4 regions of the Isoptericola sp. NPDC058082 genome follow, and region 1 is predicted to be linked to each of the others. Evidence: riboswitches for the same ligand, from Rfam matches in the RefSeq annotation. Region 1 holds a riboswitch; each other region holds the start of a gene.
What was found. Region 1 has a riboswitch for thiamine pyrophosphate ahead of thiO (glycine oxidase ThiO). Riboswitches for the same ligand answer to the same signal wherever they lie in the genome.
Positions count from the first base shown of each region.

Region 2: another riboswitch for thiamine pyrophosphate. It lies ahead of ACFVS0_RS10055 (thiamine ABC transporter substrate binding subunit); the one in region 1 lies ahead of thiO (glycine oxidase ThiO).
Region 3: another riboswitch for thiamine pyrophosphate. It lies ahead of ACFVS0_RS18540 (ECF transporter S component); the one in region 1 lies ahead of thiO (glycine oxidase ThiO).
Region 4: another riboswitch for thiamine pyrophosphate. It lies ahead of ACFVS0_RS02650 (bifunctional hydroxymethylpyrimidine kinase/phosphomethylpyrimidine kinase); the one in region 1 lies ahead of thiO (glycine oxidase ThiO).

Region 1 is NZ_JBHVSQ010000014.1:70,027-77,149, forward strand. Features, by position in the region: gene ACFVS0_RS17145 (ThiF family adenylyltransferase) at 1-940, shown strand, start outside; gene ACFVS0_RS17150 (thiazole synthase) at 1,089-1,931, opposite strand; gene thiS (sulfur carrier protein ThiS) at 1,952-2,197, opposite strand; gene thiO (glycine oxidase ThiO) at 2,194-3,426, opposite strand; TPP riboswitch at 3,416-3,518, opposite strand; gene thiE (thiamine phosphate synthase) at 3,550-4,188, shown strand; gene guaA (glutamine-hydrolyzing GMP synthase) at 4,294-5,901, shown strand; gene ACFVS0_RS17175 (hypothetical protein) at 6,022-6,582, opposite strand; gene ACFVS0_RS17180 (glycosyltransferase family 4 protein) at 6,708-7,123, opposite strand, start outside.
Region 2 is NZ_JBHVSQ010000006.1:1,698-8,820, forward strand. Features, by position in the region: gene ACFVS0_RS10035 (RrF2 family transcriptional regulator) at 1-414, shown strand, start outside; gene ACFVS0_RS10040 (sulfite exporter TauE/SafE family protein) at 603-1,529, shown strand; gene ACFVS0_RS10045 (PAS domain-containing protein) at 1,728-2,507, shown strand; gene ACFVS0_RS10050 (DUF4235 domain-containing protein) at 2,533-2,799, opposite strand; TPP riboswitch at 2,956-3,060, shown strand; gene ACFVS0_RS10055 (thiamine ABC transporter substrate binding subunit) at 3,132-4,211, shown strand; gene ACFVS0_RS10060 (ABC transporter permease) at 4,208-5,974, shown strand; gene ACFVS0_RS10065 (ABC transporter ATP-binding protein) at 5,974-6,825, shown strand; gene ACFVS0_RS10070 (hypothetical protein) at 6,812-7,123, shown strand, end outside.
Region 3 is NZ_JBHVSQ010000018.1:280-7,402, reverse strand. Features, by position in the region: gene ACFVS0_RS18565 (glycoside hydrolase) at 1-968, opposite strand, end outside; gene ACFVS0_RS18560 (GntR family transcriptional regulator) at 1,178-1,855, shown strand; gene ACFVS0_RS18555 (class I SAM-dependent methyltransferase) at 1,868-2,476, opposite strand; gene ACFVS0_RS18550 (energy-coupling factor transporter transmembrane component T) at 2,527-3,225, opposite strand; gene ACFVS0_RS18545 (ATP-binding cassette domain-containing protein) at 3,222-4,673, opposite strand; gene ACFVS0_RS18540 (ECF transporter S component) at 4,678-5,316, opposite strand; TPP riboswitch at 5,310-5,421, opposite strand; tRNA gene ACFVS0_RS18535 (tRNA-Ala) at 5,585-5,657, opposite strand; gene ACFVS0_RS18530 (histidine phosphatase family protein) at 5,750-6,439, opposite strand; gene rsfS (ribosome silencing factor) at 6,436-6,882, opposite strand; partial or broken gene ACFVS0_RS18520 (hypothetical protein) at 6,879-7,123, opposite strand, start outside.
Region 4 is NZ_JBHVSQ010000001.1:560,857-567,979, reverse strand. Features, by position in the region: gene ACFVS0_RS02665 (copper resistance protein CopC) at 1-163, opposite strand, end outside; gene ACFVS0_RS02660 (YcnI family protein) at 160-972, opposite strand; gene ACFVS0_RS02655 (hypothetical protein) at 1,061-1,732, opposite strand; TPP riboswitch at 1,861-2,003, shown strand; gene ACFVS0_RS02650 (bifunctional hydroxymethylpyrimidine kinase/phosphomethylpyrimidine kinase) at 1,994-3,694, shown strand; gene ACFVS0_RS02645 (ABC transporter ATP-binding protein) at 4,097-5,875, shown strand; gene ACFVS0_RS02640 (ABC transporter ATP-binding protein) at 5,872-7,123, shown strand, end outside.

The DNA.
Region 1 (7,123 bases):
CAAGGTGGAGTCGGCGCGCGACCGGATCGCCGACCTCGCGCCCGACGTCGAGGTGGTGGCCCACCCCGTGCGGCTCACCCCCGAGAACGTGCTCGAGATCGTCGGCGGGTACGACGTCGTGCTCGACGGCGCGGACAACTTCCCGACCCGCTACCTCGTGTCCGACGCGGCCGAGATCCTCGGTGTGCCCGTCGTGTGGGGCGCCATCCACCAGTTCGACGGCCAGGTCGCCGTCTTCTGGGGCGCGCCGGTGCTGGCCGACGGCACCGGTGAGGAGACCAGGACGCGCGGCGTCACCTACCGCGACGTCTTCCCCGTGCCCCCGCCGCCCGGCACCGTGCCCGACTGCGCCACCGGCGGCGTGCTCGGCGCGCTGTGCGGCACGGTCGGGTCGGTCATGGCCACCGAGGCGGTCAAGCTGATCACCGGTGCGGGCACCACGCTGCTCGGCCGCATCGCCGTCTACGACGCCCTCGAGCTCTCGTGGCGCCAGCTCGCCGTCCGCCCGGACCCGACCCGCGAGCCCGTCGCGGAGCTGCTCGCCGACGACGCCGCGTACGCCGCGTTCTGCGGCCTGCCCGCACCCGTGGGCGGGTCCGCCGACGCCGCGGGCTCCGGACTCGGCCCCGCCAGCATGAGCGCCGTCGACGCCGCCGCGCTCCTCGCGGGCGGCTCGCCCGTCGCGCTCGTCGACGTCCGCGAGGGCTGGGAGGTCCAGGCGCTCCCCGTCGCGGGCGCGACCGTGTCGCCGAGCGGCGCGTTCCTGGGCGGGGGAGACGCCGCCGCGTCCGCGGTCGCGGCGCTGCCCACCGACCGCCCGGTGCTCCTGGTCTGCGCCGCGGGCGCCCGCTCCGCCCGCGTGGCCGACGTCGCGCGCGCCGCCGGCGTCGATGCCCGCTCCGTCGAGGGCGGCGCCCCCGCGCTGCTCCTCGCCGTCTGACGCGAGGGAGCACGGGTCGTGCCGAGGTAGTCCGAGACTCCGCGAGGTAGTGGACCGGACCACTACCTCGGCACGGATCGGACTACCTCGGCACGGATCGGACTACCTCGGCAGGTTTCGGACTACCTCGGCAGCGTGGAGCACCGCGTCAGAGGGCGAGGTCGAGTCGACCGTCCGGGGAGGAGCTGGCCAGCGCGCCCTCACGGCGCGGGATGCGGCCGGCGCCGGCGGCGAGGCATCCGGACTCGACGGCGAGGCGCATGGCGTGCGCCATGCGGACCGGGTCGGCGGCGCGCGTGACGGCGGTCGCGAGGAGCACGCCGTCGCAGCCGAGCTCCATCGCGAGGGCGGCGTCGGACGCGGTGCCCACCCCGGCGTCGAGGATGACGGGCACGCGCGCGGCGGACGCGATCGCCTCGATGTTGCGGGGGTTGAGCACGCCCAGGCCCGTGCCGATGGGGGCGCCGAGCGGCATGACGGCCGCGCACCCGACGTCCTCGAGACGCCGCGCGAGGATCGGGTCGTCGTTCGTGTACGGCAGCACGACGAACCCGTCGCGCACCAGCCGGTCGGCGGCCTCGACGAGGCCGAGCGGGTCGGGGAGCAGGGTGACGTCGTCCGCGATCACCTCGAGCTTGACCCAGTCGGTGCCGCAGGCCTCGCGGGCGAGCTGCGCCGTGAGCACGGCCTCGGCGACCGAGAAGCAGCCGGCCGTGTTCGGCAGGGCGCGGATGCCCAGCCGCTCCAGCAGGCCCCAGATCCCGCCGTCCTCGGCGCCCGCGCCTCCCGGCCGTACCGCGACGCGGCGCATCGCCACGGTCGTGAGCCCGGTGCCCGACGCGACCAGCGCGTCCTCCAGCGTCATGAGGTTCGACGCCCCGCCCGTGCCCATGACGAGGCGCGAGCCGACCTCCGTGCCGGCGACCACGAGCGGATCGACGAGCGGGTGCGCGAGCGGGCGGGACGTGGTCTCGGCGTGCGTGCTGGTCATGCTTCCTCCGTGCTTCGTGGTCAGCCGCCCTGGACGGCGGTGACGATCTCGACCCGGTCGCCTGGCGCGATCCGGGTGCCGGCCCACAGGCCGCGGGGGACGACGGCGTCGTTCACGGCGACGGCGATGCCCTGCACCGAGCCGTCGGCGACGAACGCGGGGACGAGGGTCGCGACGACGGCCTCGACGCCGTCGCCGTGCGGTCCGTCGAGCGGGTAGGTCTCGCCGTTCACGACGGCGGTTGCGGAGGTGGACGGCGTGCTCACGGGAGGGCTCCTTCGGGGGTTGCGGGCGCGAAGCGTCGCGGGTCGGCGGCGGTGAGGGTGTCGAGCGCGTCGTCGGGCGGCGGTGTGCCGGTCAGCGCGGCGAGCACCGCGTCGGCGGTGAGCGGCGCGAGCAGCACCCCGTTGCGTCCGTGCCCGACGGCGGCCAGCAGTCCGGGCACGGCGGTGGCGCCGACCAGCGGCAGGTTGTCGGGGGTGGCCGGGCGGGCGCGCGGCGTGACGTCGACCAGCGCGGCCTCGTCGATCCCGGGCACGAGGGCGCGGGCGTCGCGCAGCAGCGCGAACACGCCGCCCGCCTCGGCGCGGCGGTCGTCCGGCCGCTCCTCGCTGGTGGCGCCGACGACGATCTCCCGGTGCCCGGGCCCGCTGCCCGGGCCGGCGCCGGTGCCCGGGCCCCGCGGCACGAGGTACACCGGCCGGTCCTGCACCGTGCCGCGCACCACGTGCTCGAGGGCGAGCCCCGGCCCGGCGTCCAGGCGCAGCGTCACGCCCTTGACGGGCCGCACCGGCACGCGCACCTCCGGCACGCCGTCGAGCAGCCCCGCGGGAGGGACAGCGCCGGCCGCGAGGACCACGGCCCCGGCGGCGTGCCGCACCCCGGCGGCGTCGTGCGCCGCGACCACCCGGCCCGCGGCGTCCCGCTCCAGGCGCACGGCGGCGCGGCGGACGACCGTGCCGCCCGGCGCGCGGGTCAGCGCCTCGAGGAGTGCCGCGTGCGTGCCCCGCGGGTCGACGGCCAGGTCGCCCTCGACGCGGGCCGCCCCGGCGAGCCGCGGCCCGAGGTACGGCTCGCGGCGCCGGGCGTCGGCCACGGAGACCTCCGCGGACGCGAGGCCCCACTCCCGGTGCAGCGCCAGCACGCGACGCAGGAGGGCGAGGTCGTCGGCGTCGTACGCGACGGCGAGCGACCCGGCACGCAGCAGCGGGACGTCGCGACCGGTCGCGGCGGCGAGGTCGGCGGCGAACGCGGGCCAGCGGGCGGCCGACGCGAGGTTGAGGCGCGCGAGGTCCCGCTCGCCGAAGTCCGCCTCGCCGACGGCCGCGAGCATCCCCGCGGCCGCGCGGGTGGCGCCGTCGCCGGGCGCCGGGTCGAGCACCGTGACGGCGAGGCCGGCGTCCGCGGCCCGCCAGGCCACCGCGAGACCGACGATCCCGCCGCCGACGACGACGACGTCGGAGGGGGTGGCGGACGGACCGGTGGACGTGGGCATGTGCGCTCCCTTCGCTGGCATGACCCAGATCAGGTTCGACGGTCGGCTCCTACGCCCTCTCAGCCCCGAGCGGGGCTCCCGTGCGCGGCCACTGTAACCCGGGCCGTGGTTACCCTGGCCGGCGTGACCACGACCCGCGCCCGGCTCGCCGACGCCCGCCTGTACCTGTGCACCGACGCCCGCGAGGACCGGGGCGACCTCGAGAACTTCCTGCACGCGGCGCTCGCGGGCGGGGTGGACGTCGTGCAGCTGCGGGACAAGACGCTCGACGTCGCGCGCGAGCTCGAGGTGCAGGCCGTGGTGGCCCGCGTCGCCGCGGAGCACGGCGCGCTCTGGGCGGTGAACGACCGGGCCGACGTCGCCGGGCTGACCGGCGCTCCCGTCGTGCACATGGGGCAGCGCGACCTGCCCGTGCCGGCGGTCCGGTCGCTGCTCGGCCCGGGCCCGGTGCTGGGTCGCTCCACCCACTCCGCCGCGCAGGCGGCCGAGGCCGAGGCCGACCCGGACGTCGACTACTTCTGCGTCGGCCCGCTGTGGGCCACGCCCACCAAGCCCGGCCGTGCGGCCGTCGGGCTCGACCTGCTGCGCGAGGTCGCCGCGACCCGCCCGACGACGCCGTGGTTCGCCATCGGCGGCATCGACGCCGAGCGGCTGGACGCCGTGCTCGACGCCGGTGCGTCGCGCGTCGTCGTCGTGCGCGCGATCACGCAGGCGCCCGACCCCGGGCGCGCCGCGCGCGAGCTGCGGGAGCGGTTGGCCTGACCGCCGACGGCCGGCGCGCCGCCGCGGTGTCGAGGTGACCTACCCCACCGCGTGACCCGTGGGACGGGCCCGGGAGCGGTACCGTCCGGCGGCTACGATGGCTCGGTGACGTCTCCCGCCACCGACACCCCCACCACCGCCGACCTGGCGCCCACGCCGCGACCGGTCCTCGTCGTCGACTTCGGCGCGCAGTACGCGCAGCTCATCGCGCGCCGCGTGCGCGAGGCCCGCGTCTACTCCGAGATCGTGCCCCACACGTTCACCACCGAGCAGATGCTCGCCAAGAACCCGGCGGCGATCATCCTCTCGGGCGGGCCGTCGTCGGTGTACGCCACGGGCGCCCCGTACGTGGACCCGGCGCTGTTCGAGGCCGGCGTGCCGGTGCTCGGCATCTGCTACGGCTTCCAGGCGATGGCGCAGGCGCTGGGCGGCACCGTCGCGCAGACGGGGCAGAGGGAGTACGGCGGCACCGAGGTCGAGGTGTGCGAGGCGGGCGTGCTGCTGGCGGGCTCCCCCGACCACCAGACCACCTGGATGAGCCACGGCGACTCCGTGCACGCCGCGCCCGAGGGCTTCCAGGTGCTCGCGACGTCGTCCGGCTCGCCGGTCGCCGCGTTCGAGGACACCGGCCGTCGCCTGTACGGCGTGCAGTGGCACCCCGAGGTGAAGCACTCGGCGCACGGCCAGGCCGTGCTGGAGAAGTTCCTGTACGAGGGCGCGGGGCTCGCGCCCGACTGGACGCCGGGCAACGTCATCGCCGACCAGGTCGCCGCGATCCGCGCGCAGATCGGCGACGCCCGCGTCATCTGCGCCCTGTCCGGCGGCGTGGACTCCGCCGTCGCCGCCGCGCTGGTGCAGCGCGCCGTCGGCGACCAGCTCACCTGCGTGCACGTGGACCACGGCTTGCTGCGCGAGGGCGAGGTCGAGCAGATCGAGCGCGACTTCGTCGCCTCCACGGGCGTGAACCTCATCATCCGCGACGAGAAGGAGCGGTTCCTGACCGCCCTCGCCGGCGTGAGCGACCCGGAGACGAAGCGCAAGATCATCGGCCGCGAGTTCATCCGCGTCTTCGAGGACGCCCAGCGCGACATCGTCGCCGAGGCGGGCGCCCACGGCGAGGAGGTCAAGTTCCTCGTGCAGGGGACGCTGTACCCGGACGTCGTGGAGTCCGGCGGCGGCGAGGGCGCGGCCAACATCAAGAGCCACCACAACGTGGGCGGCCTGCCCGACGACCTGCAGTTCGAGCTGGTCGAGCCGCTGCGCACCCTGTTCAAGGACGAGGTCCGCGCGGTGGGCCGCGAGCTCGGCGTGCCGGAGGAGATCGTCGCCCGCCAGCCGTTCCCCGGCCCGGGCCTCGGCATCCGCATCGTCGGCGAGGTCACGGCCGAGCGCCTCGAGACGCTGCGCAAGGCGGACGCCATCGCGCGCGCCGAGCTCACCAGGGCGGGCCTCGACGGCGAGATCTGGCAGTGCCCCGTCGTGCTGCTGGCCGACGTCCGCTCCGTCGGCGTGCAGGGCGACGGCCGCACCTACGGCCACCCGATCGTGCTGCGACCGGTGTCCTCCGAGGACGCCATGACCGCCGACTGGACGCGCCTGCCCTACGACGTGCTGTCCGTCATCTCCACCCGCATCACCAACGAGGTGAGCGAGGTCAACCGCGTGGTGCTCGACGTGACGAGCAAGCCGCCGGGCACCATCGAGTGGGAGTGAGGGTGGACGGCGTGGCCGGCGGGAGCCGGGACGTCGTTCGCTCGAATGATTCGCTCGTGCCTCGCTCGGCTCTCGCGAACGACGTCCCGGCTCTCGCCGGCCATGCTGCCAGGTGGCCTGTCAGGAGATCCTGAACGAGTTGGCCTTGTCGTTGAAGCCGCTGAGCAGGGCCGACTTGTCGATCCAGCCGGTGCTGGCGCCGGTCTTGCCGTTGCCGTTGTAGAGCTTCACGTCGCAGCTGTTGTAGGTCTTGACGGAGCTGATCCGGTTGGACAGCGCGGTGCCGAGGTTGGCGCCGCCCTCGTTGTCCCCGGTGCCCGACGTGCAGCCGACCTTGTACTTCGGGTTGAACACGACGACCTGGAAGCCGCCGTAGTTCTTGTTCTGGTACAGCCGTGCGACGACCAGCCCGGTCCCCGGCTTCGCGTTCTTGCAGCCGAAGGTGCCGTCGAGGACGGCACAGTAGTAGGTCGTGCTGGCGGCCTTGGCCGAGATCTTCAGGTCCTCGACCATGACCGGTGCGTCGCTGTCCACGCGCTGCACCTGGACCGGCGCCGGGTCGTCCGCAGGTGCGGCCGTCGCGGTGGGACCCGCGACCCCCAGTGCGGTGATCGCGGCGAGCCCGCCGACGACGGCGGCGAGCCGGGCGCGGACGGTGCGTCGTTGCGTCGTGATGGTCATCTTCGCTCCTCACGTCTGCCGGCGATCCCCTCGTCGCCGGTCACGGTGTGGGGGGAGCGCGCAGCGGGCGCCCTTGATACGCCCGAGCAACGACTCGCCCGTGACCTGCGGTGACGCCGCCCCGGTCAGCCGACGAGCGATGCGGCACGCGCGTAGGCGCGGTCGACGTCGGCGAGCACGCGGGGCCACGACGTCGCGAGCTCGGCGGAGCGGTTGTGGGCGATGATCGCGTCCAGCAGGGCGGGGTCGTCGGCGAGGCGGACGAGGGCGTCGGCCATCGCGGCGTCGTCGTCCACGAGGAGGGCGTCCCGGCCGTCGACCAGGCGCTCCGCGACCCCCGACTGCGACCGGCTGACGACGGCGAGGCCCGCGGCCTGGGCCTCGAGCGCCGCGATGCCGAACGCGTCCTGCACGGCCGGGGCCACGAAGACGTCGGCGCGCACGTACAGGCGCTTGAGCTCGGTCGGGGTGAGGCGGCCGACGAGCCGCACCGTGTCGGCCAGGCCGTGCTCGCGCACCCAGCGACGGGCCTCGGACAGCT
Region 2 (7,123 bases), on a different contig from region 1:
GCCGAGCTCGCGGCGTCCGGCGAGGGCCCGGTCCCGGCCGAGGCCCTCGCCCGCGCGCAGCAGGTGCCCCACCGCTTCCTCGAGGCGATCCTCAGCGACCTGCGGCGCGAGGGCATCGTCGCGAGCCGTCGCGGCGCAGGCGGGGGGTACGTGCTCGCCCGCCCGGCCGACAAGGTGACCGTCGCCGACGTCGTGCGCGCCGTGGACGGGCCGCTGGTGTTCGTGCGCGACGCGCGGCCCTCCGACCTGGAGTACACCGGCGCCGCCGCGTCGCTGCTGCACGTGTGGGTGGCGCTGCGCGTGAACGTGCGCGCCGTGCTGGAACAGGTGACCCTGGCGGACCTCGCGGCCGGGACGATCCCCGACGTCGTGCGCCGGCTGACCGAGCAGGAATCGGCGTGGGTCAGCCCCTGAGCCACGCCGGATCGGCGTAGGCGCCAGAGGCGCCGCACGGTCGTCGGCCTGGTTCACGCGACGCCGCAGAAACCCTCGTCTCGCGATACGGACATATTTTTGAGACCGTTGAATCCGATAGAGCCGATCGGGTAACTTCGTCGCAGACGCGGCGGACCCGCTGCCGCGCCGAAACGGAGGGAACCCCCGTGCGGACTCTCGTCCTCCTTGCCCTCGTGGGCCTCGGTGCGCAGCTCGTCGACGGCAGCCTGGGCATGGCCTACGGCGTCACCTCGACCACCCTGCTGCTCGCGATCGGCACCAACCCCGCGGCCGCGTCGGCGACCGTCCACCTCGCCGAGGTCGGCACGACCCTGGCGTCCGGCGCCTCGCACTGGCGGTTCGGGAACGTGGACTGGAAGGTCGTCATCAAGATCGGCATCCCCGGTGCCATCGGCGCGTTCGCCGGCGCGACCTTCCTCTCGTGGCTGTCGACCGAGATCGCCAAGCCGCTGATGTCGATCCTGCTGCTGGGTCTGGGCCTGTACGTGCTGCTGCGGTTCACGCTCCGGGGGCTGCGTACGGACCGTCTCGGGCAGCCGCTCCGCAAGCGGTTCCTCACCCCGCTCGGGCTGGTCGCCGGGTTCATGGACGCCACGGGTGGTGGCGGCTGGGGCCCGGTGGGCACGCCCGCCATCCTCGCGAGCGGCCGCATGGAGCCGCGCAAGGTGGTCGGCTCGATCGACACCAGCGAGTTCTTCGTGGCCGTGGCCGCGAGCCTCGGGTTCCTCTTCGGTCTCGGGACCGCGGGCATCAACCCGTCCTGGGCCCTCGCGCTGCTCATCGGCGGCCTGATCGCCGCGCCGATCGCCGCGTGGCTCGTCCGCCTGGTGCCGCCGCGCGTCCTCGGCTCCGCCGTCGGCGGGATCATCGTCCTCACCAACGTGCGGACCCTGCTGTCCCTCGACTCGTTCCCGGTGAGCGACGGCGTGCGCACCCTGGTGCTCGCGATCATCGCCGTGGGCTGGGCCGCCGCGGTCGTCTACTCCTTCGGCCAGCACCGCAAGGCGGTCGCGGAGGAGCGGGCCGAGGCGGCCGGCGAGCAGCCGGAGGCGGCGGCGACGACGGTCGCCTGACGGTCCGAACCCGTCACGGGCGCCGACAGCACCACCGAGCACCGGCACCGCACCACCGAGCACCGGCACCGCACCACCGAGCACCGCCACCGCACGTCACCCGTCGTGCGGTGGCGGTGTCGTGCCGTCCCGGTACCGTGGTGGAGCCAGGAGAACTGCGCGCCGGACCCAGCTGCACGGCACTGGGGGTGGTCCTCGATGTCCAGCACGCCCAACGACACACCGCGCCGCGAGCTCGTCGCCCTCGCGGAGCTGTTGGGTGCCGGGAGCCAGCTGCTCGTGGGCCGGTACCGGGTCGACGTCGCCACGGGGGAGTGGTGGTGGTCGGACGAGGTGTTCCGGATCTTCGGGCGTGAGCCCGGCTCCGTCGCGCCGGGGCCCGAGGTGCTGCGCGCCCACCTGCACCCGGACGACCGTGAGCGGCTCTCCCGGACGGCGGTGGTCGCACTGGGTGCCGGGCGGCCGTTCTCGGGGGCACACCGCGTCGTGGACGACCACGGGCGCACGCACACGGTCGTCGTCACGGGTCAGGGACGGCACGGGAGCGACGGCGCGTCGTCGCAGATCGTCGGCTACGTCATCGACGCGAGCCCGGTCGTGCGCGACGCGCTGGAGCGCGAGGCGCACCGCGCCGTCTCGCGCGCGTTCGTCGCCGCCGCGGCCGCGGAGCAGGCCAAGGGCGCCATCATGGCCGTCTGCGGCGTGGACGAGTCGGTGGCCACCGAGGTCCTCGCCGACGCGGGCGCGCAGGTCGGCGTGTCCGCCCAGTCGGCGGGGGAGCAGGTGATGAAGGAGCTCGCGCGACCGGTCGGGGACCGGGACGCCGCGCTCACGGCGGCGGAGGTGGTCCGGTCGGCACCGCCCGCGAAGGACGCGGCGGACCGCCTGAGCAGCGCGCTCGCCGCCGTGCGGCCGGTGGACCGACCGCACGGCCACGACGCGCAGCTGGCCCGCCGTCGTCCCCGCGCGAGCCACTGACGGGACCGCGCGGGGAATCAGCGGGTCAGCGGCCCGAGACGAACCGGGCAGCCGCGCGCCCGGCGCCCTGGCGGGCGAGGCGCTTCGCGAGCACCGCGACGCCGCCCGAGACGGCCGCGAAGGTGACCGCCTGCACGATGGAGAGCTCGTCGTCGTCCAGGTTGGTGGGCGCCACGTTGCCCGTCGCCCGCTCCCAGACCACCCCGATCAGCTTCTGCGCGACCCATCCGGCGGCGATTGTCAGCACCACCGTGCCGACCTTCACGCCCAGCGGCTGCTCGGTGTCCGTCACGTGCTCTCCCTCGGTCTGACCCGGCGTGCTACCGCCGGGGCGTCGTCCTGGTCCGGCGTCCACGGCCGACGGGCGGTGTCACGGCACGTCAGGCACGTCACACCCCGAGGCCGAGGACGGGACCACGGTAGCGCGGTGTCGACGGGTAGGCTCGTGCTGATACGACAGGGGAGCGCCCACCGGCGCTGAGAGTGCGGACCGCCGCAGACCCTCGAACCTGACCCGGTTAGCACCGGTGGAGGAAGTCGGGAATCTCGTTCCCTGCGGACGGCAGCACCACGACGGTGCCGGGCGCCCGCAGGACCCCCTTCTCGCACCTTGAGGAGGACAGCATGACGCTGAGCACCACGACCAGGACCAGGAGCGCGGCAGCAGCGGTCGGGGCCGTCGCGCTGCTGCCGCTGCTGGCGGCGTGCGGCGGCGGGTCGCCGGCGGACGAGGGGAGCGGCGCGTCGAGCACGGTCACGCTCGTCACCCACGACTCGTTCGCCGTCTCCGACGAGGTGCTGGCCGCGTTCGAGAAGGAGTCCGGCCTCACCGTCGAGCAGGTGGCACCGGGCGACGCGGGCACGCTGGTGAACCAGCTCGTGCTCACCAAGGACGCGCCGCTGGGCGACGTCGTCTTCGGTGTGGACAACACCTATGCGTCGAGGGCCGTCGACGCCGGGGTCTTCGAGGAGTACCAGCCCGCCGACCTGGCCCCGGAGGTCGCGGCCTACGCGCCCGACGACCTGGCCGGCACGCTGACGCCGGTCGACGTGGGCGACGTCTGCATGAACCTCGACGACGGCTGGTTCGACGAGCACGGCGTCACGCCCCCGACGACGCTCGAGGACCTCGCGAAGCCGGAGTACCAGGACCTCACCGTGGTCACCAACCCCGCGACGTCGTCGCCCGGTCTCGCGTTCCTGCTCGCGACGATCGGAGCCTTCGGCACGGACGGCTGGGAGGCCTACTGGGCCGACCTGCGCGACAACGGCGTCAAGGTCGCCGAGAGCTGGGAGGACGCGTACTACGTCGACTTCTCCGGCGCCGGTGAGGGCGGGCAGCGGCCGATCGCGCTGTCCTACGCGACGTCGCCCGCGTTCACCGTGAGCGACGACGGGACGTCCTCGACGACCAGCGCGATGCTCGACACCTGCTTCCGGCAGGTCGAGTACGCGGGGGTGCTGGCCGGTGCGGAGAACCCGGACGGCGCGAAGCAGCTGGTCGACTTCCTCACCTCGCCCGAGTTCCAGGCCGACGTGCCCGGCCAGATGTACATGTACCCCGCCGACCCGGACGTGGAGCTGCCCGCCGACTGGCAGCAGTTCGCCCCCCTGGCCGACGAGCCGTTCGAGGTGGCGCCCGCGGACGTCGCCGCGCACCGCGACGAGTGGATCGAGCAGTGGACGGCGACGGTCGTCGGTTGACGCGCCCCGTGCCGCGCGCCCTGCGCAGCGACGCCCGCCCGGCCTCCCGGGCGGCGCGGTGGCGCGCCGACCGGTGGGGCGCGTGGCTGGGCTGGGGTGCCGCGGTCGTGCTGCCGCTGGGCTTCCTCGCGGTCTTCTTCGCGTGGCCGGTGGTGTCGCTCGTCCTGCAGGGGTTCTTCACCGAGACCACCGCGGGGCGCACGCTCGACCTGTCCGGCTTCGCGGAGGTGCTGTCCCAGGAGCGCACGTGGCGGATCGTCGGGCAGACGCTCGCCCAGGCGCTCACCGGCACGCTGCTGTCGGTGCTGCTGGGCCTGCCGGGCGCGTACGTGCTGTACCGGTGCAGGTTCCCCGGGCGGACGCTGGTGCGGGGTCTGGTGACGGTGCCGTTCGTGCTGCCCAGCGTCGTCGTCGGCGTCGCGTTCCGCGCGCTCTTCGCCCCCGGCGGCCTGCTCGGCTGGGCGCACCTGGAGGAGAGCTTCGCCGGCATCGTGCTCGCCCTGGTGTTCTTCAACTACGCGGTGGTGGTGCGCACGGTCGGCGGCATGTGGGAGCGCCTCGACCCGCGCGCCGAGCAGGCCGCCCGCGCGCTCGGCGCGACGCCCTGGCGCGCGTTCCGCACCGTGACGCTGCCGGCGCTCGGCCCGGCGATCGCGTCGGCCGCCGCGGTGGTGTTCCTGTTCTGCGCGACGGCGTTCGGCGTCGTGCTGGTGCTCGGCGGCCTGCGCTACGGCACGATCGAGACGGAGATCTGGACGCGCACCACCCAGTTCCTCGACCTGCGCTCGGCGGCGGTGCTGTCGGTGCTGCAGCTCGTCGTGGTGGCGGGCGCGCTGCTGGTCAGCTCCCGCGCCCGGGCGCGCCGCGAGCGCGCCCTGCACCTCACGAGCGACAGCGTGTCGGCGCACCGGCTGCGGCTGCGCGCCGGCGCCGACGGCACCGACGTCGCGCCGGCGCTCGTCACCCTCGTCGTCGTGGCGGGGCTGCTCGTGCTGCCCATGGCGGGGCTCGTCACCCGGTCGCTGCGCGCGCCCGACGGGTCGTGGGGCCTCGACAACTACGTGGCGCTCGGCACCACCGGCGGGCGCAACGCCCTGACGGTCACGGTGTGGGAGGCGCTGGGCAACTCGCTGCGCACCGCGGCCTGGGCCGCGCTGATCGCCGTCGTCGTGGGCGGCCTCGTGGCGCTCGTCGTGTCGCGACGCCCGCGGCGGGCGGGGCTGCGGCGAGCCGTCGGCGTGCTCGACGCCGCGTTCATGCTGCCCCTGGGCGTCTCCGCCGTGACGGTGGGCTTCGGCTTCCTCATCACGCTGGACCGCCCGTTGGGGCTCGACGTCGACCTGCGCACCTCCGGCGCGCTGGTGCCGATCGCGCAGGCGGTCGTCGCGATCCCGCTCGTGGTGCGCACGATGCTGCCGGTGCTGCGCGCCATCGACCCGCGGCTGCGGGAGGCGGCCGCCACGCTGGGCGCGGCGCCCGGGCGGGTGCTACGGACGGTCGACGGCCCGCTCGGCGCGCGGTCGCTGGGGCTGGCGATCGGGTTCGCGTTCGCGGTCTCGCTCGGCGAGTTCGGCGCGACGTCGTTCCTCGCCCGCCCCGACACGGCCACCCTGCCGGTGGTCATCTACCGCCTGATCGGGCGGCCCGGGGCCGAGAACTACGGGATGGCGCTCGCGGCGTCCGTGGTGCTGGCCGTGCTCACCGCGACCGTCATGATGGTGGCCGAGCGCCTTCGCGGCGACCGGCCCGGAGGGGAGTTCTGATGGAGCAGGCCCGCCAGACGACGGGGCTCGCCGTGCGCGACGCCGTCGTGCGGTACGGCGCCGCGCGCCGTCGACCGGGGTCGGTCGCGGTGGACGGCGTGTCGCTCGACGTCGCCGCCGGCGAGATCGTCGCGCTGCTGGGGCCGAGCGGCTGCGGCAAGTCGTCGCTGCTGCGCGCCGTCGCCGGGCTGGAGCCGCTGGCGGGCGGCACGGTCGCCTTCGACGGCGCGGACCTCGCGGGCGTGCCCGTGCACCGGCGCGGCTTCGGCCTGCTCTTCCAGGACGGCCAGCTCTTCCCGCACCGGGACGTCGGCCGCAACGTGGCCTACGGGCTCGAGACGCAGGGCGTGCCCCGCGCGGAGCGGGCCGCACGCGTCGCCGACCTCCTGGCCGACGTGGGCCTGGCTGGCTACGCGGGCCGGTCCGTCGCGACGCTGTCCGGCGGGGAGAAGCAGCGCGTCGCGCTGGCGCGCGCGCTCGCGCCGCGTCCGCGCCTGCTGCTGCTCGACGAGCCGCTGTCCGCCCTGGACCGACGCCTGCGCGAGCGGCTCGCCGTCGACGTCCGCGACACCCTCAAGGCCACCGGCACCACCGCCGTCTTCGTCACGCACGACCACGACGAGGCGTTCACCGTCGCCGACCGGGTCGCCGTCATGGACGCCGGGCGGCTGCTCCAGGTGGACGCGCCGGACGTGCTGCTGCGCGCGCCGGCGAGCCCGCGGGTGGCGGAGTTCCTCGGGCTGTCCGCCGCCGACGACGACGCCGCCGGCGCCGGCGCCGCTGATGGTTCGGAGACGACGGGTGCAAGAACTGCGGCCGTGACGACATCATCGGGGCATGACGTGGTCTGACGGCCGGAGCCGGCGGCTCTCCGCGGCGGCGTGCGGCGTGGCGTGCCTCGGGCTGCTGGCCGCGTGCGGCCCGGGCGACGGGGAGGACGTCTTCGCCGCCCGCGAGCCCCTGCCGACCTGCGGGGAGGTGACCGCGCGCCCGGACCTCGGCGAGGGCGAGATGAAGGCGGAGCTGGCCGACGCGTTCGCCTGCCTCGACGAGGCGGCGGCCCGCGGTGAGGGGGCGGAGCTCCTCGTACGCTCCCTGACCGTCGAGGGTGACCCGATCGTCGAATACCACCGTGTGGGTCCCGGGATC
Region 3 (7,123 bases), on a different contig from region 1:
TCCTCGAACTCCGCGATCACCCGGAGCATCCGGCGGACCTCGAACAGCATCTTGTGCGCCGACGGGTTCTGCTTCTCCGGCGCCTCGCCCCCGGTCGGGCCGTAGACCCGCCAGGGCGTGAACGCGGAGCCCTTCGTGTGGAAGGAGACGAAGTCGATCGGGTCCCCCTGGTCGCGGGTGTGCCGGAGGAAGCCGCGCAGGAACTCCACGCCCGCCCCCGTGACCGCCGGCCCGCCGACCTTCGCCCCCGGGAGCACGCTGCGCACCGCCCGCGCCGTGACCGAGTAGAGGTCGTAGAACTCCTGGGGCGTGCCCTTCCAGTAGAAGATGTCGGGCTCGTTCCACAGCTCCCAGAGCCAGGTGCTCACCTCCTGCTCGCCGTACCGCTCGAGGCAGTGCCGGGCGTGCGCGGCGACGAGGTCGCCCCAGCGGCCGTAGTCCCTGGGCGGGTAGGCCCAGGCACCGGCCTCGTAGCTGCTGTACACCGTGGGGCTGGGCGTCACCCGGAGCTCGTCGGCCGCGTCGGGCAGGAGGTCGCGCGGGGTGAACGCCAGCTCGACGAGCACGTGGTGCCCGGCCTCGACGATCGCGTCGTACGCCTGGTCGACGATCGTGAAGTCGTAGACGGCGTCGCCCGCGGCGTCCTCGTGGTAGACGTTCCCGTTGCCCCAGTGCGGGATGCCGAAGCCGGTGCCCGAGCAGAACACGTAGTGCGGCCGCACGTGGAACCCGCGGTCCGTCAGCTCCCCGAAGGTCTGCAGCAGCCGGCGGCCGGTCGCGGTGTAGGTCCAGTTGATCTCGTCGAACCCGATGCTCTCCCAGATCCGGGCGAGGTCTCCTCGGTCGGCGCCCGCGTCGACCCGGACGACCGCGCGGCGCACGTGCGGCGCCGAGGGGTCGCTCGGTGCCGAGCTCGGGAAGCTCAGGTCGGTGCCGATTCCAGGGTTCACGTCCACGCTCGAGCTCACGTTCGCGCCTCTCATGCTCACGGCCGGCAGCGGTGCCGGGTCGTCACCGTCGACGACAGTCAGCGACACTAGGAGGCGAGTTCATAGATTGTCAACAACATACTGTCGCCAATGAGCCCGTAGGATGAACGTCAGCCGCTCCCCGACGTCGAGGCGCGGCGGCCCGCCGTACGAAATGATGGGGCGGGCGTGACGAGAGGAGCGTGTCGATGAATCCGCTGGGGACTGCGCCCCGGGCCACCCTCGCCGAGTACGTGGTCGGCGTCATCCGCGACGAGATCGCGCGCGGGGAGCTACGACCCGGCGAGCACCTGCGCGAGACCGAGCTCGCCGCGGCGCTCGACGTGAGCCGCGGACCGGTGCGCGAGGCGCTCGCGATCCTCGAGGCCGAGGGACAGGTCGAGATCCGCCGCCACCGCGGCGCGTTCGTCAGCGTCCTGACCCAGAAGGACGTCGAGGAGGTGCACACCCTGCGCGCCGCCATCGAGGTGCTGGCGGCGGAACGCGCGACCGTCCGCATGACCGGGTCGCACCTCGCCGAGCTGGACCGCATCCTCCTGGCGATGAAGAGCACGTCGGGCTCGGTCGCCCCCGAGGAGGCGGTGCGCCTGGACCTCGCGTTCCACGACGTCCTCTACGACGCCGCCGACCACGCCCGCCTGCGCCGGGTCTGGTCGTCGATCCGGAGCCAGGTCGCGTTCTTCCTGCACGTGCGCAACGTGAACTTTCCCGACTTCCCCACGGTCGGGCACGTCGAGCACCTGGAGCTGCGGACGGTGCTCAGCCAGGGCGACCCCGTCGCCGCACGGGTCGCCGTCGAGAAGCACATGACCGGGTCGTTCGCGCGCCTGAGCCGGCTCGAGCTGCCGTCGGACGTGGAGCGCTAGGCCACCACCGCGTCACGCGCGCCGCGTCGTGAGGAGCAGCGCGGGCAGGTGCCGCTCCTCCCCCGCGGTGCGTGCGGCGATCTCGGCGTCCGAGACCGTCGTGGACGACCAGGCGGGCCCGTCGAACGCGGCGCGCAGCCGGTCGTCGGTCGTGCCCCAGCCGAGCCCGGCGGCCACGGACATCGCGAGGACGGCGACGAGCGCGTCGGACGGGCAGATCACCTCCAGCCCCGCCACGTAGGCGGCGCGACCCGCGTCGTCCAGGGTGTGCAGCAGCCCTGAGTCGAGGACGGTCCGTGGCCGCACGTCCAGGCGGTCGAGCCGGCGGGCGTCCGCGACCTCGAAGCGCACCTCGCCGGGCGGGTCGACGATCGACTCCGCGGCCCGCTCCCGCGCGCGGGAGATCGCGTGCGCCGCGGCGTCCACGCCCACCACCCGGTGGCCCGCCCGGGCGACCGCGAGCGCCAGCACGCCCGTGCCGCAGCCGACGTCGAGCACCGGGTCGGCGAGCACCGACCGGCGCACGAGCGCCAGGAGCGCGGGCTGCGGGCGCCCGATCTCCCACGGCGGCGGGACGTCCGCGGCGTAGAGGGCGTCGAAGTCGTGTACCTGGCGGGCCATGCGAGCACCTCCCGACACCCATCCTGCGCCCGACGCGCCCCGCTCGACGGCTACCGCCAGGCCAGGACGGCGAACGGCAGCGCCGCGACGACGGCGCCGGCGGCGAGCACGACGCCGTCCGTACGGGTCCACGGCGCAGGCTCCGCCCAGGTCCGCCGGTGGGCGCCCGCGAAGCCCCGGGTGTCCATCGCGACGGACATGGCCGCCGCGTCGCGCAGGGTGGCGGCCAGCACGGCGAACGTCACCGACGCCGCGTGGCGCGCCCTCGAGAGCGGGCCCCGGCCGGGCCCGACACCGCGCGACCGACGCGCCCGCGACGCCTGCTCCCACACGGCACCGAGCCGCTCGAACCGCTGCAGCGCCGCGGCCACCCCGACGACGAAGCGGGCCGGCAGGCGCAGCCGCTGGCCGAGCTGGTCGGCCAGCCCGCTCGGGTCGACCAGCGGGGCGAGGGCCACGCCGGGCAGGGCGAGCACCGCGATGCGGGCCCCCGCGACGGCCGCCACCACCGGGTCGTGGCCACCGAGCAGCCACGTCGACCACGCCACCGACGCGACCGCGACGACCACCGCGAGGTAGCGGGCCGGAGAGCCGGCGCCGCGCGGCAGGAGCAGCAGCCCGAGAGCCAGCGACCCGCCCAGCGCGACGGCGGCGCTCGCGACGTCCCGGACGCCCAGGGAGGCGACCAGGCCGAGCAGCCCGAGGGCCACGAGCACGAGGGCGTTCACGCGCCCCAGCGCGCCGGTCACACCGCCACCGTCGCTCGCTCGCTCGTCGCGCCGCCGAGCCGCACCTGGTGCCCCGCGAGGGCGACGAGGTGCGCGTCGTGGGTGCTCGCCGCGACGGTGGCGCCGTGCCGGGCCGCGGCGCCGGCCCACCCGGCCACCGCCGCCCAGGTCCCCCTGTCCTGGCCGACGGTCGGCTCGTCGAGCAGCACGAGCCCCGGCCGGTGCGCCAGCGCCGCCGCCAGGGCGAGCCGCCGCTGCTCGCCGCCGGACAGCCGGAACGGATGCGCGTCGGCGAGGTGGTCGAGGCGCAGCAGCGCGAGCACGGCGTCCACGTCCACCCGGACGCCGAGGCGCCGGCCGGTGAGCTCCACCTCGTCCCGCACGCGCAGCGCGAGCAGGCCGTGCTCCGGGTGCTGCGGTACCCACCCGCAGGACCGCGCGAGCTTCTCCGAGCGGGCCGTCCGCCCCGGGACGCCCCGCACCTCGCCGGCCGTCGGCCGCAGGTGCCCCGCAAGAGTGGCGACGAGCGTGGACTTCCCCGCCCCCGAGGGCCCCGTGACGGACGTGAGGCGGCCCGCGGGCAGCCGCGCGGCCACGCCGTCGAGGGCACGCGTCGTGGTGCGACCGCGCAGGCCGCGGGTCACCAGGTCGACGCGGAGGCCGGCGACGACGACGTCCGGCCCGGGCACGTCCGGCGCCACCAGCGCCGCGGGAACGGACAGCGGGGACGGCGCCGCCACGCCGGGCAGCCAGACGCCGGCGCGCGTCAGGTCGTCCCGCAGGGCGGACGGGACGTCGCGCAGCGCGGCGGGCGCGACGTCGTGCGTGACCCGGCCGCCCGGTCCGAGCACCACGACGCGGTCCAGGTGCTCGAGCCACGGCCCGACGTGGTGGTCGACCACGACGAGGGACGTGTCCGAGCCCTCCAGCGCGCCGACGACGGCGGCGCGCACCTCGGCCGCCGCGGCGGGGTCGAGCATCGCGGTCGGCTCGTCCAGGAGCAGCAGGCCCGGCGCGCTCGCCAGCGCCCCGGCGAGCGCGAGCCGCTGCAGCTCGCCGCCCGAGAGGGCCGACGTCGGCCGGTCGGGCGGGTGGCGCAGCCCGACCCGGTCGAGAGCCTCCCCGGCCCGGCGCCAGATCTCGTCCCGCGGCAGGCCGGCGTTCTCGGGGCCGAAGGCGACGTCCCGGCCGATCCGGGCCGCGACGACCGCGGAGCCCGGGTCCTGCGGGACGAGCCCCACCCCGCCGTCCACGTGGACGGTCCCGGACAGCTCGCCGGGCAGCGGGTCGCCCAGCACGCCCGCCAGGGCGTGCAGCACGGTCGACTTGCCCGCCCCGCTGGGACCGACCAGCCCCAGGCGCTCCCCCGCGCCGACGGTGAGGTCGAGGCACTCGATCGTCGGGGCCCGGCGCCCGGTGGGCCGCCAGCACAGCCCTCGCACGCGAACCCGGACGTCGTCGTGCGCCACGCCGTCAGGCCGGCGCGCGGTCGACGGCACGGTCGACGGCGCGGTCGGCGAGGTCGCGACCCGGGCCGAACGCGTCGAGCACGCCCGCCCGCGCGAGGGCGCGCACGAGCGCCGCGCCCCCGAGGCCGGCGAGCAGCGCGCCGGAGAGCGCGAAGAGGCCCAGGTACGCCAGGCGGAAGCCCCACTCCCAGTCCGGGTAGTACGCGAACCACTCGTACACGGCGCCGCACGCGCCCGCCGCCGCGCCCGCCAGGGCCGCGACCGCGGCGCCGAACCGCCGGTAGAGGAACAGGGCGAGGACGAGCTCGGCGCCGAACCCCTGGACGACGCCGGAGACGATCGCCGAGAAGCCCCAGCCGGCGCCGAGCAGCGCCTCGACGCTCGCGGCGACGACCTCGGTGAGCAGCGCCGCGCCCGGACGGCGGACGATGAGGCCGCCCAGCACGCCGCCGAGCAGCCAGCCGCCCCCGAGCAGCCCGGTGGCCGGCGGGAAGGCGACCGCCAGCCCGGCGGAGAGCAGGTGGTAGAGCTGGGTCCAGCCCCAGAAGACGACACCGACGGCCACGCCGAGCATGGCCACGGTGACGAGGTCGACGGTGCGGTACCGCAGGGACGCGCTGCGCGCGAAAGTGGGCGCGGACATTCCAGGTAACTCCCTTCGCCGGTGCTAACCGGAGCAGGTTCCAAGGGTCTGCGGCTGTGCCCGCACTCTCAGCGCCCCTTCGACGGCGCTCCCCTGTCATGGGTGTCTTCAGATGTGACTTCAGGTGTGACCTCACGGCGGCCGACGACGCGGCCGCAGGTCCGACCCTAGGCGACGACGGCGTCGACGCAAGGGCGTCCCGCACCGTGAAACCCCTGGTCACGCAAGAAGGCCCGGAACCGTGTGGTTCCGGGCCTTCTCGTCGGGGTGGAGCTGAGGGGACTCGAACCCCTGACCCCCTGCATGCCATGCAGGTGCGCTACCAGCTGCGCCACAGCCCCGAGAACCGACTCTCGCGGCCGACGGGCGACCGGGCGATTCGTCTGATTCGGTGCGTTCCTCCGGGCTTGCGCCCCTCGGGAACGTCGATATCTTAGGCAGACTTCGGGCCAGGTTCCAAATTCCAGTCCGGCCCCGCCTGCCAGCGGTCCAGGGGGTACCCCGCGCCCACGTTGTGCGCCACGAGGCGCCAGGCGGGCACGGCACCCTCGCCCGCACGGTGCAGGTGCGACCAGTGCACGTTGTGCATCCCCGACAGCCCGCGCCACGTGGTCGGGTCGAGCCCGAGCAGCGCCGTCACCGCCAGCGAGATGGCGGCGCCGTGCGACACGACGACGAGCGTCGCGTCGTCGTCCAGGTCCCCGGCATGCTCGGCCAGGGCCTCGGCCATGCGCTCCGCGACCGCCGCCTTCGTCTCGGCCCCCGCGCCCACGGGCTCCGCGCCCAGGCGCCAGGCGGCGTACTCCTCGGGCCAGCGCTCCTGCAGCTCCGCGCCCGTGAGGCCCTCCCAGGCACCGAAGCCGCGCTCACGCAGGCGCTCGTCGGTGACCAGGGGCTGCCCGCCGAGCGCGTCCGCGTACGCGGTCGCCGTCTCGACGGCGCGCCCCAGGTCGGACGACACGATGCGCGTCGCGCGGTGCGACGACGCGAGCGCGGAACCGCCCTCCGCCGCCTGCCACCGCCCGACCTCGTCGAGCGGGATGTCGATCTGCCCCTGCAGCCGCAGGGACGCGTTGTAGGCGGTGCGGGCGTGCCGCAGCAGGACGACGGTGCCGGCCGTCACCGCTCGTCGCCCGCGAGACGGATCGCCCCGTCGCCCCCGCCGTCGCCGTACTCGGCGGCGGCCGCCGCGCCGTCACCGCCGCGCGCGTCCTCCGGCAGCTCCACCGCCGGGCAGTCCTTCCACAGCCGCTCGAGCGCGTAGTACACGCGGTCCTCGGCGTGCTGCACGTGGACGACGACCTCCCCGAAGTCCAGCAGCACCCACCGTGCCTGCGCCTTGCCCTCCCGACGGATCGGCTTGGAGCCGGCGAGGAACATCGCCTCCTCGACGGCGTCCACGATCGCCGAGACCTGGCGCTCGTTCGTGCCGGAGGCGATGAGGAACACGTCGGTGAGCACCAGCTGGTCGCTCACGTCCAGCGCGATGATCTCCTGCGCCTTGCGGTCCGACGCGGCCCGGGCGGCGACGACCGCCAGCTCGACGGCGCGGGGGCTAGCGGTCATGCAGCGGCTCCGGGGTGCTCGTACGTGAGGGAGACGCCGGCCGCGGGCGCGGCGGCGTCGGTATCGGTCTGGAAGTTGCTGTCGTCGGGCGCCTGGAGCAGCAGCTTCCAGACCAGGAGCCCCAGCACGAACGCGACGACCACGAGGACGATGTAGTGCAGCCAGGTGTACGACGCCTCCGGCTCGTCCCAGTCCTCGTCGTCGTCCTCGTCGTCCAGCGGCGCGGCCGACCGCGCGCGGA
Region 4 (7,123 bases), on a different contig from region 1:
CGACGGACCCGGGCGGTTCCGTCACCTCGGACCCCGAGGCCGGCGACGTGCCGACGACGACGTTGTGGGCGCTCGCGGGCGCCGCGCCGGCGACCCCCGCGGCCCCGAGGCCGAGGGCGAGGGCGAGCGACCCGGCTGCGGGGAGGGCGCGTCGCGCGCTCATCGCTGCTCGGTGCCGGTGCCGGTGCCGGTGGCGCGGGTCCGCGCCAGGGCGGCGACACCCGTGACGGCGCCGACCAGCCCGAGACCGAGGCCCGCCGCGCCGAGCGCCAGCGGGAGGGTGCCGGAGGCGTCGTCGTCGGCCGCCGCGTCCGTGCCCGCGTCCGTGCCCGCGTCTGCGCCGGCGTCCGCGGCCGAGTGCGTGGCGCCGGCTGCCGACGCCGTGCCGTGGCCGCCGTCCTCGGCCGCCGGGAGCACCTGCAGGACGGGTGCTGGGAGGTCGGGCTCCGCGTCGCCGGTCGCCTCCTGGTCCCAGGCGACGACCTCGCCGTCGGAGTACGTCTGCGTGGCGGGCAGGGCGATCTCCTCGACGCCGTCCGGGACGGCACCGGCGGACACGGTGAACCGGAGGAACTCGCCCGGAGCGATGCCGGCGTCGGCGTCGTCGGCGGTCCACTCGATGCTCGCCGGCGCCTCGGTCACGGTGGTGCCGTGCACCTCCACGGGCTCGGGCAGGGGCGCCTGGGTGACCTTCGCCGTCCAGCCCGGCACGGGCTCCACGGACACGCTGGTGAACGGGGTGTCGGTGGGGAGGTCGACCTTCACGGCGGTGGTCGAGGCCTCGGCGGACTCGTTCGGGACCTTGAAGGTGAGGGTGGCGTACGACCCGGCCTCGGCCGCGTCGGGGGTCACGGTCACGTGCGCGGAGGCCGCGGCCGCGCCGAGGACGAGGGCCGGCACGGTGAGGGCGGCGGCGCCGGCGAAGCGGCGCGCGCGGAGGGCAGGGGTGAGGGCAGGGATGGTCCTGGACATGGGTGTGCTGCTCCTGGTGCTCAGGGGTGGTCAGGGGTCGTCGGTCGACGAGGGACCCGCCCCCGTCCGACGACGGACCAGGGCAGGGTCAGGCGGCGCGCACGAGGGCGCCCGGGAGCAGCGGGGGGCCTCGTGGCGGGGTGCGCCGGACGGCGCGGGCCCGGAGGGGGTGCCAGGTGCGCCCGACGACGACGGCGGGCTCGCGGACGACGGGCGGCGCCGCCGGGCCCAGCACGAGGACCGCGACGAGCCGCAGCTGGCCCGCGACGTTGACGGCCGCTCGGTCGCCCGCCGCGAGCAGCAGGGCGGTGAGCAGCACCGCGGCAGCGTGCGCGGCGAGCATCCAGGACGTCGTCCCGGGGTCGTCCGCGTGGTGCAGGTGCAGCCCGCCGCCGGTCGCGGGCCCGAGGGAGCCCGGGCCCAGCGCGTGCAGGGCGTGCCCGTCCGGCGCGGCCCCCGGCGTCGAGGGCAGGGTCGTGAGCAGGGTCGCGGGTGAGGCGCCGGTGCCCGCCGCGCCGAGCACGGACAGGGTCGTGTGCTGCACGAGCTGGAGCGCGACCATCGCGGGCAGCAGGCGGGGGAGCGTCAGCCGGCGGCGGGCGGTCCACACCGCGAGCGGTGCCGTGAGCGCCACGACGACGAGCCAGGCGAGGGGTGCCCCGGGGAGCGCGCCGCCGGCCAGGAGGTGGGCGGCGGCCGCGATGCTGAGCGTCGTGCCGGCGACGAGGAGCTCGCGCGCACGACGGACGACCACGGGCACCCCCGCACCCTACCGTGCTGCGAACAGGCCGCGGGCCTGCGGCGCGAGCGCCTGGCGAGGCGCGGCATGACGCCGACACGCGCCGCGGGACGCCGCCCGCCGCCCGCGCGGGCCTGGGCTACGGTGGGCGGCACGACACGGGGTGCGTCCCGACCGGTCATCGCCGCGACATCGTCACGACGACGTCGCGACCCGGCCGGCGGGCGCTGAGAACACACCCGTCGAACCTGATCTAGCTCGTACTAGCGAAGGGATGTCGACATGAGTGCGCGTGCACCTGAAGACAGCTCCGCCGGCAGCGCCGGCTCCACCGCCCCTGCTCCCGCGGCCCCGGCGCCGACGAGGGGCAGTCGCCCCCGCGTCCTGGCCGTCGCCGGGTCCGACCCGTCCGGGGGCGCCGGGATCCAGGCGGACCTCAAGTCGATCGCGGCCGCGGGCGGCTACGGGATGGCGGCCGTCACGGCCCTGACCGTGCAGAACACGCGGGGGGTGCGCGACGTGCACGTGCCGCCCGCCGCGTTCCTGGCCGCGCAGCTCGACGCCGTCACCGACGACGTGGCCGTCGACGCCGTGAAGATCGGGATGCTCGCCTCCGCCCCCGTGGCCCACGCCGTGGCCGCCTGGCTCGACGCCCTGCCGCCCGGCGCGACGGGCGCGCGACCCGCCGTCGTCCTGGACCCGGTGATGGTCGCCACGAGCGGGGACCGCCTGCTCGACCCGGCGGCCGAGGACGCCGTGCGGGACCTGCTGTCCCGGGTGGACGTCGTGACGCCGAACCTGCCCGAGCTCGCGGTCCTCGCGCAGGAACCGTCGGCCGCGGACTGGCCCGGCGCGCTCGAGCAGGCGCGGCGCCTGGCCTCCCGGCACGGGGTCCTGGTGGTGGCGAAGGGCGGCCACCTGGGCCCCTCGGGGACGGGCGCGACGGGGGCGGGGGCCCCGGACGCGCTCGTCGGGCCGCAGGGCGTGCTGGCGGAGCTCCCCGGGCCGCGCCTGACCAGCACCTCCACCCACGGCACCGGCTGCTCGTTGTCCAGCGGGCTGGCCGCGCGGTACGCGCGCACGGGGGACTGGGCCGAGGCGCTGCGCGGCACGAAGGCCTGGCTGACCGCGGCGATCCGGGCCGGGGAGGCCCTGCGGGTCGGCGGCGGGAACGGTCCGATCGACCACCTGGTGGGGCTGCGCGCCGGCGGCGCGGAGCCGCTCGCGCCGGCCGGTGCGTCCGGTGTGGGCGGGGCATCAGGTCAGGACGGGGCGGAGGACGTCGTCGCCCGCTGGTGGGACGACGCCGCGGGCGTGCGCGCCGCGATCGACGACCTGGCGTTCGTCCGGTCGCTGGGCGACGGGACGCTCGACGCCGACCACTTCCGCACGTACCTGGAGCAGGACGCGCTCTACCTGCGCGACTACGCGCGCTGCCTCGCGCGGGCGAGCGAGCTGGCTCCCACGCGGGCCGAGCAGGCGTTCTGGGCCGGCGGCGCGCACGGCGCGCTGGTGACCGAGCTCGACCTGCACACCCGCTGGCTGGGCGGGGAGCCGCAGGACGTGCCCGCCAGCCCCACGACGGCCGCGTACCTCGACCACCTGCGCGCGGCCGGCGACGACTACGCGACCCTCGTCGCCGCCGTCCTGCCCTGCTACTGGATCTACCAGGACGTGGGGGAGCGGCTGGCCGCCCGCGACCACCCGGGTCACCCGTACGGGGCGTGGCTGGGCACGTACGCGGACGATGCGTTCGCGGACGCGACGCGCGAGGCCGTCGCGATCCTGCGCCGCGCCGCCGCGGCGGCCGACCCGGTCACCCGGGACCGGATGGCGGCGACGTTCCACGCGGCGTGCGAGCACGAGCTGGCGTTCTTCGACCAGACCGGGGCACCCACGGTCGAGCCCACGGTCGAGCCCACGGTCGAGCCCACGGTCGAGCCCACGGTCGAGCCCACGGTCGGGCGCGTCGCGGTGGGCTGACCCGGTCCACCGCGGCCCGTCCGGGTCCCGCCGTCGTGCGCGACGGCGGGATCCCGCGGCGGTAAGCGGTGTCCCGAGCTCGCGGCGCACCGCGTGACCGGGGCAAGTGTGTCGGAGGCGAGTGACAGAATAGGTGTGATGCCCGACACGAAGCGCACTTCGCGCAGCCGCAGCCGAGGCGCCCGCCGCGCCGATCCCTCCGAAAGTCCCAGGAGGAGCACCGCCTCCTCCGCTCCCCGCCGTCCCGTCGCGACCGGCACCCCGCCGGGCCGCGCCGCGGGGCCGCCCGGCCGCACGGCCGCCGCCGCCGCCGGGCCCGCCGTCGCCCCCGCGGGCTCCGAGCTCTCCACGTTCGCGTCGGTGCGCCGGCTCTACCCGTACGTCCGGCCGGCGGTGCCGCGCATGGTCGGCGGGCTCTTCTCCGCGATCGGTGCGAGCCTCGCCGCGCTGGCGATCCCGCGCGTGCTGCAGACCCTGGTCGAGGGCCCGCTCGCCGAGGGTGCCGCCGCCCACGACCTCGGGGCCCTCGTGGTGCCCGTCCTCCTCGTGCTCGTCCTGGGCGTCGCGGAGGCCGGGCTCGTCCTGCTGCGCCGCAACCTCGTGATGTACCCCGGCACGCGGGTCGAGGCCGAGCTGCGGATGGCGCTGTTCCGCCACCTGCAGGACCTGCCCGTCGCGTTCCACGACCGGTGGCCCGGCGGCCAGCTGCTGAGCCGGATCATGGGCGACCTCGGCCTGCTGCGACGCTGGCTGGTCTTCGGCCTCCTGCAGCTCGTCGTCAGCATCGTGACGATCGTCGTCGGGGTGGGCATCCTGCTGGCCACCGCCGGCTGGCTCGGCCTCGTCTACCTCGCGGGCGCGATCCCGGTGACGGTCATCGCGTTCCGCTTCTCGAGGCGGTACCGCGTCATCGCGCGCCTGTCCCAGGACCAGTCGGGCGACCTCGCCACCACCGTCGAGGAGTCCGTGCACGGCATCCGTGTGCTCAAGGCGTTCGGCCGCGGGCGCGACGCCCTCGACTCGTTCACCGACCAGGCGGAGGAGCTGCGCCGCACGGAGATCCGCAAGGCGGGCAACCAGGCCACCGTCACCACGTCGCTGCAGCTCATCCCCGAGGTCACGCTGGCCGTCTGCCTCGTGCTCGGCACGGTGCTCGCCGCCCAGGGGCAGATCACCGTCGGCAGCCTCGTGGCCTTCTTCCTGACGACCGCCGTGATCAACGGCCCCGTGGTCGACCTCGGCATGACCCTGTCGATGACGCTCAACGCCCGCACGGCCGTCGACCGCTTCTTCGAGGTCATGGAGACCCCGAACCCGTTGGCCGACCCCGCCGACCCGGTGGAGGTCGGTCCGGCGCGCGGCCACGTCGAGCTCCGCGACGTCTCGTTCCGGTACGAGGACGCGTCGCGCCCGGTCCTCGAGCACGTCGACCTCGAGCTCCCCGTCGGCACCACGACGGCGCTCGTCGGCCTCACGGGCTCGGGCAAGTCCACCCTCGCGATGGTGGTGCCGCGCATCGTCGACGTCACCGCCGGCCAGGTGCTGCTCGACGGCGTCGACGTGCGGCGCATGCGGCGGCACGACGTGCGTCGTGCGGTCGCGGTCGCGTTCGAGGACCCCACGCTGTTCTCCGCGTCGGTCCGCGACAACGTGCTGCTCGGCGTCCCCGAGGCCGGCCCCGACGCCGTGCCGGAGGAGGAGCGTGAGCGGCGCCTGCACGAGGCGCTCGAGGTGGCGCAGGCGGGCTTCGTCGCCGACCTGCCGCGGGGCGTCGAGACCCGGATCGGGGAGGAGGGCCTGTCCCTGTCCGGCGGGCAGCGGCAGCGCCTCGCGCTCGCCCGTGCCATCGCGGCACGACCCGCCGTGCTCGTGCTCGACGACCCGCTGTCCGCGCTCGACGTCGCCACCGAGGAGGCCGTCACCACGCGCCTGCGCGACGTCCTGCACGGCACGACGAGCCTCGTCATCGCGCACCGGCCGTCCACGGTGGCGCTCGCCGACCGGGTCGCCGTGCTCCAGGACGGCCGGATCACGGCCGTGGGCACCCACCGCGACCTGCTCGCCACCGACGCGCACTACCGGCACGTCATCTCCAGCCTGGAGCAGGACTGGGAGGAGTGCGCCGAGCACTCCGACCAGGAGGAACCCGAGCAGGCCCAGAACGAGGAGGTCCAGCGGTGAGCCGCCCCAGCACTCCGGAACCGTCCCGGCCCGCGACGTCCGGGCCGGACCCGGACGACCACCGCCGGCCCACCGACGCGACGGCGGACGACGCCACCCAGCTCGACGCCCAGGCATCCCGCGACGTCAGGTCCCGGTCGCTGCGGCTGCTGGGCGAGCTGCTCCGGCCGCGTCGCGGCGCCCTCGCCCTCGCCGGCCTCCTCGTCGTGGTCTCGACCCTCGGCCAGGTGGCCGGCCCCTGGCTCGTGTCCCTCGCCATCGACTCCGCCGTGCCCGACCTCAGGGACGGCGACGCCGGCACCCTCGTGCTGGTCGGCGCGGCCTACCTGGTCGCCGCGGTCGTGGGCGGCCTGTGCGCCGGCGCCTACGTCCGCCAGGCCGCGCGCATCGCCCAGGGCGTGCTCCTGGACCTGCGCCGCCGCGTCTTCCGGCACACGCAGCTGCTGAGCCTGGAGTTCCACGAGTCGTACACGTCGGGCCGCATCATCAGCCGTCAGACGTCCGACCTCGAGGCGCTGCGCGAGCTGCTCGACGGCGGGCTGACGGGTGTCGTCTCGTCGCTCATGCTCATGGTCTTCACCGGGCTGAGCCTGTTCCTGCTCGACTGGCGCTCGGGCCTCGTGCTCGCGGTGGCGCTCGTGCCGGCCTGGCTGCTCACGCGGTGGTTCCAGAAGCACTCGCAGGTGTTCTACCGCGAGCAGCGCACCACGTCCGCGCGGCTCATCGTGAAGTTCGTCGAGACGATGACCGGCATGCGGGCCGTGCACGCGTTCCGCCGGGAGTCGACCACCGAGGCGGAGTACGGCCGGCTCAGCGAGCAGTACCGCGACGCGAACCTCAACACCATGGGGCTCAACGGCCGCTACCAGCCGGGGCTCGTGCTCATCGGGAACGTGGCCGTCGCGGTCGCGCTCGCGATCGGCGGCTGGCGGGTCTACTCCGGTGGGCTGGACGTCGGCGTGCTGGTGGCGGCCCTGCTGTACGTGAAGCGGTTCTTCCAGCCGATCCAGCAGCTCGGCAACTTCTACAACTCGTTCCAGTCCGCCACGGCGGCGCTCGAGAAGGTGTCCGGTCTGCTGGCGGAGGAGCCGACCGTCGTCGAGCCGCGCCGTCCCGTGGCGCTGCCGCACGCGCGGGGCGCCCTGCGGCTGGACCACGTCACCTTCCGGTACGGGGACGGCCCCGTCGTGCTGCCCGACCTCGACCTCACGCTCCCCGCGGGGCAGACGGTCGCGCTGGTCGGCACGA